2 regions of the Bacillus sp. CGMCC 1.60114 genome follow, and region 2 is predicted to be linked to the other one. Evidence: riboswitches for the same ligand, from Rfam matches in the RefSeq annotation. Region 2 holds a riboswitch; the other holds the start of a gene.
What was found. A riboswitch is a leader RNA that binds a small molecule or an ion and turns the genes downstream of it on or off. The one in region 2 is predicted to bind lysine.
Positions count from the first base shown of each region.

Region 1: it holds a riboswitch for lysine, as region 2 does, so the genes downstream of both, ACFQZ1_RS25230 (amino acid permease) here and lysA (diaminopimelate decarboxylase) in region 2, are expected to answer to the same signal.

Region 1 is NZ_JBHTHG010000118.1:778,305-783,988, reverse strand. It holds gene ACFQZ1_RS25250 (DUF979 domain-containing protein) at 1-783, shown strand, start outside; gene pcp (pyroglutamyl-peptidase I) at 798-1,445, shown strand; gene ACFQZ1_RS25240 (NAD-dependent protein deacylase) at 1,470-2,252, shown strand; gene ACFQZ1_RS25235 (iron-sulfur cluster biosynthesis family protein) at 2,326-2,628, opposite strand; gene ACFQZ1_RS25230 (amino acid permease) at 2,739-4,208, opposite strand; lysine riboswitch at 4,316-4,509, opposite strand; gene ACFQZ1_RS25225 (sulfite exporter TauE/SafE family protein) at 4,816-5,684, opposite strand, start outside.
Region 2 is NZ_JBHTHG010000012.1:154,027-159,710, reverse strand. It holds gene pssA (CDP-diacylglycerol--serine O-phosphatidyltransferase) at 1-129, opposite strand, end outside; gene ACFQZ1_RS06805 (LTA synthase family protein) at 524-2,410, opposite strand; gene ACFQZ1_RS06800 (DUF3888 domain-containing protein) at 2,601-2,996, shown strand; lysine riboswitch at 3,087-3,269, shown strand; gene lysA (diaminopimelate decarboxylase) at 3,451-4,767, shown strand; SAM riboswitch class I at 4,893-5,001, shown strand; gene ACFQZ1_RS06790 (YezD family protein) at 5,071-5,214, shown strand; gene ACFQZ1_RS06785 (phosphoadenylyl-sulfate reductase) at 5,306-5,684, shown strand, end outside.

The DNA.
Region 1 (5,684 bases), on a different contig from region 2:
CTCGTTTTAGTTATGGTTATTTTAGCATCATTAAACAAAGTAACAAAATCAAATGAACAAGAAGCACCAGTAGAGGAGCGTGTAAAACATGCAGCAAAATTAGGGAATAAAATTTTCATGCCAGCTATTTTAATCCCTTTGTTTACTATTATCGGAACGCTCACACTTGGAAAATTGAAATTTGGAAATATATTTGTTGTGGATCCTGAAAAAGTAACGCTAATTGCACTAGCATTAGGTGCATTAGTTGCCTTTGCTTTTGCGATGGCCATTACAAAAGCAAAAGTGACAGAGCCAGTTCAAGAAGGAAGCCGTTTACTGCAAGCAGTTGGATGGGCCGTTATTTTACCACAAATGCTGGCTGCTCTTGGCGGTATATTTGCTAAGTCTGGAGTTGGACAGGTAGTGGCGGATTTAGTTGGAAAAGTATTGCCGACTGAATATCCATTCGTGGCTGTCATGGCATATTGCTTAGGAATGATGTTATTTACAATGGTAATGGGAAATGCGTTCGCTGCTTTTGCTGTTATTACGGGCGGGATTGGATTGCCGCTTATTGTTCAAATGCACGGCGGAAACCCAGCGATTATGGCAGCGCTTGGTATGTTTGCTGGGTATTGCGGTACATTGCTAACGCCGATGGCTGCTAACTTTAACATCGTTCCAGCAATGTTATTAGAGCTTAAAGATAAAAATGCTGTTATTAAAGCGCAAGCGCCAGTTGCCGTCGCAATTTTTGTAATTAATATGCTTGTTATGTACGCACTTGTATATCGATTTTAAAGGAGGTGGGATTGATGAAAAAAATTTTACTAACAGGATTTGAACCATTTGGAGGAGAAAAAATCAATCCTGCTTGGGAAGTTGCTAAACAACTTGATCAAAAAAGAATAGGAGAATATACAATCGTTAGTAAACAAATTCCTACGGTTTTTCATACATCCTTACAAATGCTAGAATCTTATATTGATGAAGTAGATCCAGCTCTTGTCGTGTGTATTGGACAAGCAGGAGGGCGTTCCGACATTACAGTTGAGCGCGTTGCAATTAATGTAGATGATGCAAGAATTCCTGATAATATGGGAAATCAACCGATTGATATACCAGTGATTGATGATGGTCCAGTGGCGTATTGGTCAACACTTCCCATAAAAGCGATTGTGAAGCAACTTCGTGAAGGAGGAATTCCAGCATCTGTTTCACAAACAGCAGGGACGTTTGTCTGTAATCATCTTTTTTACGGACTTATGCACATATTAGCTAAACAGGAAGAGCATATTTCTGGTGGTTTTGTACATATTCCGTTTTTACCGGAACAAGCGAGTGCATATTCTGGTCAACCGAGCATGTCACTTTCTAACATTACAAAAGGAATAGAGCTTTTAATACAAACAGCTTTGGAAGTAAAAATAGATATAGTAGTAGCAGAAGGTACAACGCATTAAGAAAAAATTTCTAAGTTGTTGCATATGCCTGTTATAATGAAAGAAGAAATATACATAGAGGTGAATGTTGTGCAGCATTATGGAGAAGTGCGTTCTATCATTGACAATGCTAAGAAGATTACGGTGTTAACTGGGGCAGGTGCAAGTACAGAGAGTGGGATTCCAGACTTTCGATCAGCAAACGGTTTGTATGCAGATGCAAATGTAGAAATGTATTTATCAAGAGGATATTATAATCGAAACCCGAAAGATTTTTGGAAACATTATAAAGCAATCTTTCAAATTGAAACATTTCATCAATATAAGCCGAATAGAGGACATGTATTTATTGCGCAGTTAGAAGAGAGCGGAAAAGATCTTGTTGTTTTAACACAAAATATTGATGGACTTCATCAATTAGGCGGAAGTAAACGTGTCATTGATTTACATGGTACATTACAATCTGCTCATTGTCCAAAGTGTCGTACGAAATATAACTTACAATATATGATTGCACATGAAGTGCCGCGCTGTGAGAAGTGTAATTTCATTTTAAATCCTGACGTTGTGTTATATGGAGACACATTGCCTCAATTTCAAACAGCCATTGAACGCTTGTATGAAACAGATGTATTGCTTGTAATGGGAACGTCGTTAAAAGTACAGCCTGTAGCGTCATTCCCGCAAATAGCAAAACGAGAAATAGGGGCAACGACAATCCTTATTAATGACGAGCGAACGGGGCAAGAATCGTATTTTGATTATGCGTTTCATGAAACAATTGGAGAATTTGTGGATGGATTTTTAAGAACAGAAGATGTAAACTAAAAAAATTTAAAAAGAAGGGCACATATGAAACGATCATATGTGCCTTCTCTTTTTTGAACACTACATTTTTATATTATTTTTTCAGCGATAAACCATAAACAATCGTTTCACTTGGTGTTGTAATTTTAAAGCCTGTATTGTAATCTAGCGTCATTGTGTTTCCGATATAATCTTTTGTGAAGTCATCGATTTGAATAACAAGCTGTTCATCTTCAAATACGACATCATTGGCATGATATTCATCGACAATTAAATCGATATTCACATAGACAGTACAGGTATTGCCTATAGTTCCTTTTACTCTAATGATTGTTTTACCTCCATTTTGTAATTGTTGCAGTTTTTCTTTTGCTGTATTTGTAACACGAATATTCATGTAATCCCTTCCTTTTCTTAAACTCTTATTCTATTATGGCAAAAATATAATGAACCGGCTACTCGGGCACATAAGAAAACCTATCAACTTTCGTTGATAGGTTGTTATTTTTAAAGCTCACATTTATCTAATGGAATGACTTTTGTTTTCTTTGTAAATTTATAACCTAACCAAAGTATTAAGAAAAGAGGTAGGCCAATATATGAAACGAGTATACCGTCCCAGTCAATAGATTTTCCCATAAATGCACCGTAGTTTTGACCAAGAATAACGATTAAACATAGTACAAATGCAAAGATAGGACCGAATGGGAACCATTTTGCTTTATATGGTAAGTCATTTAAATCTTTTCCTTGTGCGATGTATGCCTTACGGAAACGGTAGTGACTAATTGCAATTCCGATCCAAGCGATGAAGCCTGACATACCAGAAGCATTTAAGAGCCATACATAGACCACGCCATCACCGAATAAAGAAGCTAAGAAAGCAGCACATCCAACTAATGATGTTGCAATCAATGCATTTACAGGTATACCACGACTATTTAGTTTTCCTAAAAATTTAGGTGCTTTACCTTGGTTTGCTAGATCCCAAAGCATACGTGATGCTGCATACATACCAGAGTTACCAGCAGACAGAACAGCTGTTAAAATAACGGCGTTCATTACTGATGCCGCAAAGGCAACACCTGCTTTAGCGAATACAAGTGTAAATGGACTTACTGTCACATCACTTGCTGCAAGGTTTTTGTCTGTATATGGAATGAGTAAACCAATTACAAGAATTGCTAAAATATAGAACAGTAGAATTCGCCAAAAGATGCTGCGAATTGCTTTTGGAATACTGCGTTGTGGATCTTTAGTTTCCCCAGCCGCAACTCCTAATAATTCTGTTCCTTGGAATGAAAATCCGGCTGCCATAAACACACCAATAATTGCCATGAAGCCGCCGCTAAACGGTGCATCTGCAACTGTGAAGTTTTTAAAACCAACTGGTTCTCCGCCCATAATACCGAAAATCATAAGAAAACCGACAATTAAAAAGGCGATAACAGTTACAACTTTAATAAGTGCAAACCAATATTCAGCTTCCCCAAATCCTTTAACAGATAAATAATTTAAAAGGAACATAATAGCTAAACAAATACCACTCCAAAGCAGGGAAGAAGTATTTGGGAACCAATACTTCATAATTAATGTAACTGCAGAGAGTTCAGCAGCAATCGTGATGGCCCAGTTATACCAGTAGTTCCAACCTAATGCAAACCCAAGAGATGGATCAACAAATCTTGTTGCGTATGTGCTGAAAGATCCTGCTACAGGGATGTACGATGCTAATTCTGCTAAACTTGTCATTAAAAAATATACCATAATACCAATTGCAGCATAGGCGACGAGAGCGCCACCAGGACCAGCTGTGTGGACAACTCCACCGCTTGCTAGGAATAAACCTGTTCCAATTGTACCACCAAGTGAAATCATTGTAAGATGGCGAGATTTCAATCCACGTTTTAGCTCACCATGTGTTTGTGCAGATTGACTTGTAGATGTAGAGGTAACTTTTGTAGTTGCGCCGTTCATTTTCAACACTCCTTTTCTTGTTAGATGGGAAGGAGCGGGGGGAATTAAAAAAACCGCCAAAAGAATTTAGCGGAGCATTTCAAAAATAGCCACCCCATCATACCTTCCGTTAAGATAGCGCCCCACATTTACACGGTAATTTTGTAAACGTGACAGTTCTGTTCCTATTCGAAAACAGCCCCAGCATATACTTCCAGAGAAGAAGCATAAACTTCGGCAGCTTTTCCTTTCATTCGGAGTTATTGACGTTCTCTGTGTCTCGTCCGGACTACTAATAAAAGCCGCAACCTCTACCTCATCGGATTGATGAGGATTTTTCTATTGCTATGATTTTTAATATATCGCAATTGTAATGATTTTCTGGGAATATTGCAAGGACTTTTTTGTAGAAAAAAAGAGAAAAAAGAACGGCTATTTTAGAAAAGCGCTTTCAAAACTCATCCCGATCCTAAAAAATATGTAATATGTAACCTCTTGTTGAAAAAGGTTATACAATAGTTTCGCATTGTGTTTCAAAAAATCCTTTAAAATTAACAGAAAATTGAGACAAATAAATTTCGACAAAATATATTGTCGAAAAGGAGACTAAAAGAAAACAAGCTTCCCTTTATGGGGAAACTTGTTTTTGTTTGTTATATACAATTTTTTTGTTTGTATGTTGTGATTGATTACGAGTCGTAATTATCAGTGCAATTGTAACGGCAAGACCTATTGCAATGTAAGAAAGAAATATTATATCTTGATCTATTCTAAAAGCTGTTAATAGCGTACGAATGTTAGTAAAAATAATAAGCCCTCCGACAAGAACCCCAAGTAAATGTGAAGGAACAATTCGTACTAACCATGCAGCAATAGGTGCTGCAATAATACCGCCAAGCATAAGAGCAAACACCCAAAACCAACTGATCTGTTCCCAGCCAAGAGAAATGAAAAATCCCAATGTGGCAGCTAATGAGACAGGAAATTCACTCGTATCTACAGAACCTACAACTTTTCTTGCTTCATTCCCGCGTGCAAGTAAAACAGGAGTAGTAATAGGTCCCCAGCCGCCACCGCCTGTTGAATCTACAAAACCTGCAAAAAGGCCAAGTGGAATTAATTGCTTACCAGACAGACGTTTATTATTTGTTTGAACAACTTGTTTTTGTAAAATAAATCTTAATAAGATATATACACCTAACACGAATAAAAACACTGAAATATACGGTTTAATTAAATTTCCTGGTAAGTTACTTAAAAAGCAAGCACCTACAAAAGCGCCAATGGCACCTGGTAATGTTAGCCTTGAAACAGTATATTTATCGACATTTCCAAATCGGATATGTGAAATACCAGAAGCGGCAGTTGTAACAACTTCGGCTAAATGAACAGATGCTGAAGCAACGGCTGGTGCAATTCCAAACATGAGTAATAATGAAGAAGATGTTACCCCATAAGCCATTCCTAAAGCTCCATCAATGAGTTGTGCAAAAAAAC
Region 2 (5,684 bases):
TAGCATCATTCCGATTAAAACTAAAATTGCCGCTGACTTGTAGTATCCTAATGAAGCGTAGCCGATGGATAGAAATCCACTATATAAATTTCCGAGCGTAAATAAGTTTGGAATGGCTGCTCTGTACAAAATATGATCCCTTGCTTTCTTTTATAGATTCTTGATTAGTTTATGAAAGTTTATCCTTTTTATCATAACATAAATTTCCTGTGCTCGTACGAAAAAATTCTTCGGTTTGAGAAAGATTTCAACGGATTTTCATTTGTTGTAAAACCGGAAGTATTAATCAAGGAAATCCATTATGTTGTTGGGATGAATAAAGTATATAATACAACCTGCTTTTTGGAGGAATTTTTTATTAAAGGACATATTACGTTAAAAATAAACCCCGAATCGTCACAATTCGAGGTTAGTTTATTATTTTGTATCAATAGGAAGTAAGACCTACAACCACATCAATATTGAGAGAAAACAAAGAAACTAGGTGAAGGATGGAAAACCCCTATCTGATTAAAATTTCACCTTATTCAAATTTCGTTATCATCGTACCAGTTTTATATTTATTATGCGGATCAAAGCGTAATAAATCACCGTAAATGAGTTTATCAGAGTAATTCAATTCTGTTTTCGCTTTTTTGATATATGGTTGACAAATGTTAATATCAGCTGGCTCACCGTTTTTTTTGTTATAGCATACATTTTTTGTATACATATAATCATTTGTTACGAAACTCCCGTCGCGCATAACTATAAGTGGCTCATCGTTTGTTTCAAATAAATCTGTGCCAAATTCAATAGAATTGTTTGTTTTTACACCCAGTAAATGAAGAAGTGTTGGTTTTACATCAATTTGTCCTGAAACTTTTGAAATGACTTTTCCTTTTTGGCCAGGAATGTGAATGATGAGTGGGACTCTTTGCAGCTGCATCGCATCAAAAGGAGTGAGCGTTTCTTTTCCAATAAATTGTGCCATAGCAGCATTATGATTTTCAGAAATGCCATAATGATCTCCGTAAATAATAATAATAGAATTATCGTATAATCCTTCTTCTTTTAATCGTTTAACAAAATGTTTCAGTGCTTCATCTGTATAACGTACAGTTGGAAAATAACGATTTACAACACCGCTTTCCGAATTGTATTCATCGATGAATCGATCTTCCGGTTCTAGTAAAAAAGGAAAGTGATTTGTTAATGTAATGAATTTTGAATAGAATGGCTGTGGTAAAGATTTTAATTTTGAGATAGATTGCTCAAAAAATTCTTTATCTTTCAATCCCCAACCAACAGACATTTGTTCTGCATTTGTATAGTCTTGTAAGTTAAAATAGCGATCATATCCGAGTGCAGGATACATCGAATCACGATTCCAAAATGTTTTATCATTTGAATGAAATACAGCAGAGTAATATCCATATTTTTTGAGTTGCTCTGGTGTAGCTGTATATTCATTATTAGCATGTGTAAAGAAAACAGAGCCGCGATCAAGCGGGTATAAAGAGTTTTCAATAATAAACTCAGCGTCTGATGTTTTTCCTTGTCCAGTTTGATGGTAAAAGTTATCAAAATAATAGCTATCTTTAATGAAGTCATTTAAAAAGGGTGTAATTTCTTTTCCATTTATTTTTTGGTTGATGACAAAACTTTGTGTGGATTCCATTGAAATTAAAATAACATTTTTACCTTTTGCCACACCGAATAACTCTTTGCTTTCTTGTCTATCTTTTGTTTTTACGTAGTTATCAATTTCGGAAAAGCTATCTCCGCTTGCAAAGACACGCTGAGCAGAAGATTTCGATTGTAGTGCAATATCATAAACATGATAAGTATACAAACCAAGATTTTTCACAACTGTTTGGCGATCAAATGAATGTGAAAAAAGTTGTGGTTTATAAATAACTGAAATAACCATTTGTAAAGCTAATGCTGCTGTTACACCGCTAAAAAACGTTCGTTTCTCTTGCCGAGATAGAGGAGTAGTATCACAAAAACTAGGGGATTTACGAGATAAAATGGCTAAAATAATTACATCAGCAAATAATAGAAGTGTTTTATACGTAAATAGTTCTTTAATACTTGTCCCTAAATCAGCCATATTATTTGTTTGAAATAATACAGGGAATGTTACAAAATCATCGTAAAATCCATAAAACATAGCATTGCCAAATAAAATAAAGGATAGCACGATACTAATACTTATAATGATTCGGTTTCGATGTTTTGTTGCTAATAAAGCGAAACCGAAAAATAACAATAACGAAGCTAATGGATTAAAGAACAACATAATTTGTTCGAAAGCGTTATCAATTTTCATGTCAAAAGCTAATCTGTATACAATATATGTTTTAATCCATAACAAGACGACAGCTACGAGAGCAAATCGTACTTTTGGAAACAAACGTTGTCTCATAAAGGGCTCCTCCCACTACCTACAAGTATCGCCTTTTTTATGTATATGATAGGCTACATATCTATATGTTTTTTACTATGTGTACTATTATATAAAAACATAGCGAAATTGTGGATGATTTTCTAACAATTGGATAGAAAAAGAAGAGAAGGATAAAATAAAGGCATTGATTGAAAGATGGAGGAGTACTATGAAGAAAATATGTTGTTTTATATTAAGTTGTTTCATTTTACTTGGAAATCCAGCTTCTTTCTCTGCTGAGCATGAACCGTTATTACTAGAAGATGCGCTTTATTCTGTGTTGTTTCCAAGGATAAATGAAGCAATTCAAAAACATTATGGAAAACAAAAGCCGTACGATTGTCCGAAAATTGTTAGTCTAAAAAAAATGTACAGTGGTACATATTTGTTTCAGGCATCTATTGAAATAATTAAATATGAGCCAGGAACAGCGGGGAAAAAGCTTCCTCCGTTTGAAAAAGTAACGATTATATTTGAAAATGATAGTGGTGAATGGACTGTGAAAAATATAGATGTAAAGCGCTTACCAGATAATACGAAACTCACTTGTCCTAAACCAATATAAAAAAAGTGTTTGACAAATAAATTAGTCATTTGTTATTGTTAATAGCAACAAAAAGATGCTTGAAAATTAAATAGACTTACCTCATCTACACTCAAAGGTAGAGGCTGCGATAATCAAAAGTAAACTATGGGAAATAAAGTGGTATTCGTGATCATAGGTTGAAAGGGGTTATCGCCGAAATATATGAATGACCACTTCATTCATATATTGGGACTGCATTGAATAAATGTAGTACTGTCATAAGTATTTTGCTTATGGAGAGCTATTAGGAGATGTTTGATGCGGTTTCTTATTTGAGAAAATAACACTACGTTTATTTTTTCGTCATATATTCTTCTAATAAGAAACGCGTGTGAACATTGTTCCGCGCGTTTTTTGTTTATCCAAATTAGGAATAATAGTAATAAATAATAAATGTAATAGAGGGTTTTGCGAAAATAAGGGAGGAATTCACATGTATTTACACGGCACAAGCCGCATTAATGAGCAAGGACACTTAGAAATTGGAGGATGCGATGCTACTGAACTTACAAGAGCATATGGGACACCACTTTATGTTTACGATGAAGCAGCAATTCGTGAGAAATGTCGTGCATTTCATCGTGCTTTTAGGGAAAGTGGGTTCTCTTATCAAGTAGCGTATGCAAGCAAAGCGTTCTTGTGCATGGAAATGTGCAGGTTAGCTGCCGAAGAAAGCATGTCGCTAGATGTTGTTTCCAGTGGAGAACTATATACGGCATTGCAAGCGGGATTTCCAGCAGAGCGCATCCATTTTCATGGTAATAATAAAACAGAAGAAGAAATAAGAATGGCATTAGAAGCTAACATCGGCTGTTTTGTTGTAGATAACTTTTTTGAATTAGAAGTATTGCATGATTTAGCGAAAGAATACGGGCAAATTGTGAATATCTTATTGCGTGTGACGCCGGGAGTAGAAGCGCATACACATGAATATATTACAACCGGGCAAGATGATTCTAAGTTTGGTTTTGGTATTTCAACAGGGCATGCATCACAAGCGATAAAAAATGCATTAGAAAAATCAAACTATCGTGTATTAGGAATTCATTCTCATATCGGATCGCAAATTTTTGAGACGGCAGGATTTATTCGTGCGATTGAAGTGCTTCAGAATTTCTTGGAAACAGTGCGAAAAGAAATGAACTATGTAGCTCCAGTATTAAATGTAGGGGGCGGTTTTGGAATTCGTTATACGGAAGGGGATACACCGCTTGCCCTTGGTGAATATGTGAAAGCTGTGACGGATGCGGTACGCGAGCAGTTTACAGTATGCGAATATCCACTTCCAGAAATTTGGGTGGAACCAGGCCGTAGTATTGTTGGAGATGCAGGAACAACGTTGTATACAGTAGGTGCAATTAAAGATATTCCAGGCATCCGTAAATATGTATCAGTTGATGGAGGTATGACAGATAATCTTCGCCCAGCACTTTATGGAGCTCGTTATGAAGCATTGCTAGCAAACCGAGCGAATGAATCTGCTGAAGAGGTTGTTTCAATTGCGGGCAAATGTTGTGAAAGTGGAGATATGCTCATTTGGGATGTAGAGCTTCCAAAAGTTGTTTCTGGTGATCTCTTAGCTATTTCTTGTACAGGGGCATATGGTTATTCGATGGCGAATAATTACAATCGTATTCGTCGCCCGTCAGTTGTATTTGCAAAAAACGGAAAATCACAAGTTGTTGTCGAAAGAGAATCGTATGAAAATCTTATTGAGAACGATCGCATACGTGTAAAGGAACTTGTATGACTACGTTCTTACTTAGCTGAAGGGGGAGTTGTTTAGGTGAACAGCTCCTTTTTTTTATAATAAATAAAATTTATCGGAAAACTGGGATTGAAAAAAATCAGAATTGTGATAAAATACAAATATAATTCTTATCAAGAGTGGCGGAGGGAACTGGCCCGAAGAAGCCCGGCAACCTACTTTATAGGAGTAAGGTGCTACTTCCAGCAAAATGGCATCCATTTTGGAAGATAAGGTAGATACGTTACCGGAACAGTCTTTTCGAAATGGGAAAGATTTTTTTTATGAAAAAGGGGGGGGCTGTTCGTGGGAGTACGCGGACAATTTGAAGAAGTAGCAAATAAGATTCAATCTATGCTTACTGATATGAAATATGGTTCTATTACAATTGTTGTGCAAGATGGTAAAGTGATTCAGCTTGAAAAAAGTGAAAAAGTACGCTTAAAATAAGCACGCTGACTAGAAAAACTAGAGGCGGCTTTAATCTATTTCTATAGATTAAAGCCGCCTTTTTATATGGGCGTTGTGAAGGGGGAGAACGATGTTAACGTACGAAACATGGCAAGATAATTTTGTTTCCTTTCAGGAAGACGACGAAACGAAAGGCGCTTTGGAAGCAATACGCTGGGCATATGAACATTATGATCAGGATATTGTTTATGCATGCAGCTTTGGAATAGAAGGAATGGTTTTATTGCATGTAATTAACCAAGTAAATCCATCTGCAAAGGTTGTATTTTTAGATACAAATGTTCATTTTCAAGAAACATATGACTTGATCAAAAAAGTCAGGGAGCGATTTCCTAATTTGAATATTATTGAAAAGCAACCGGCACTTACACTTGAGGAACAAGCAAAAGAGTATGGTGATAAATTATGGGAACATAATCCAAACCTTTGTTGTCAATTAAGGAAAATTA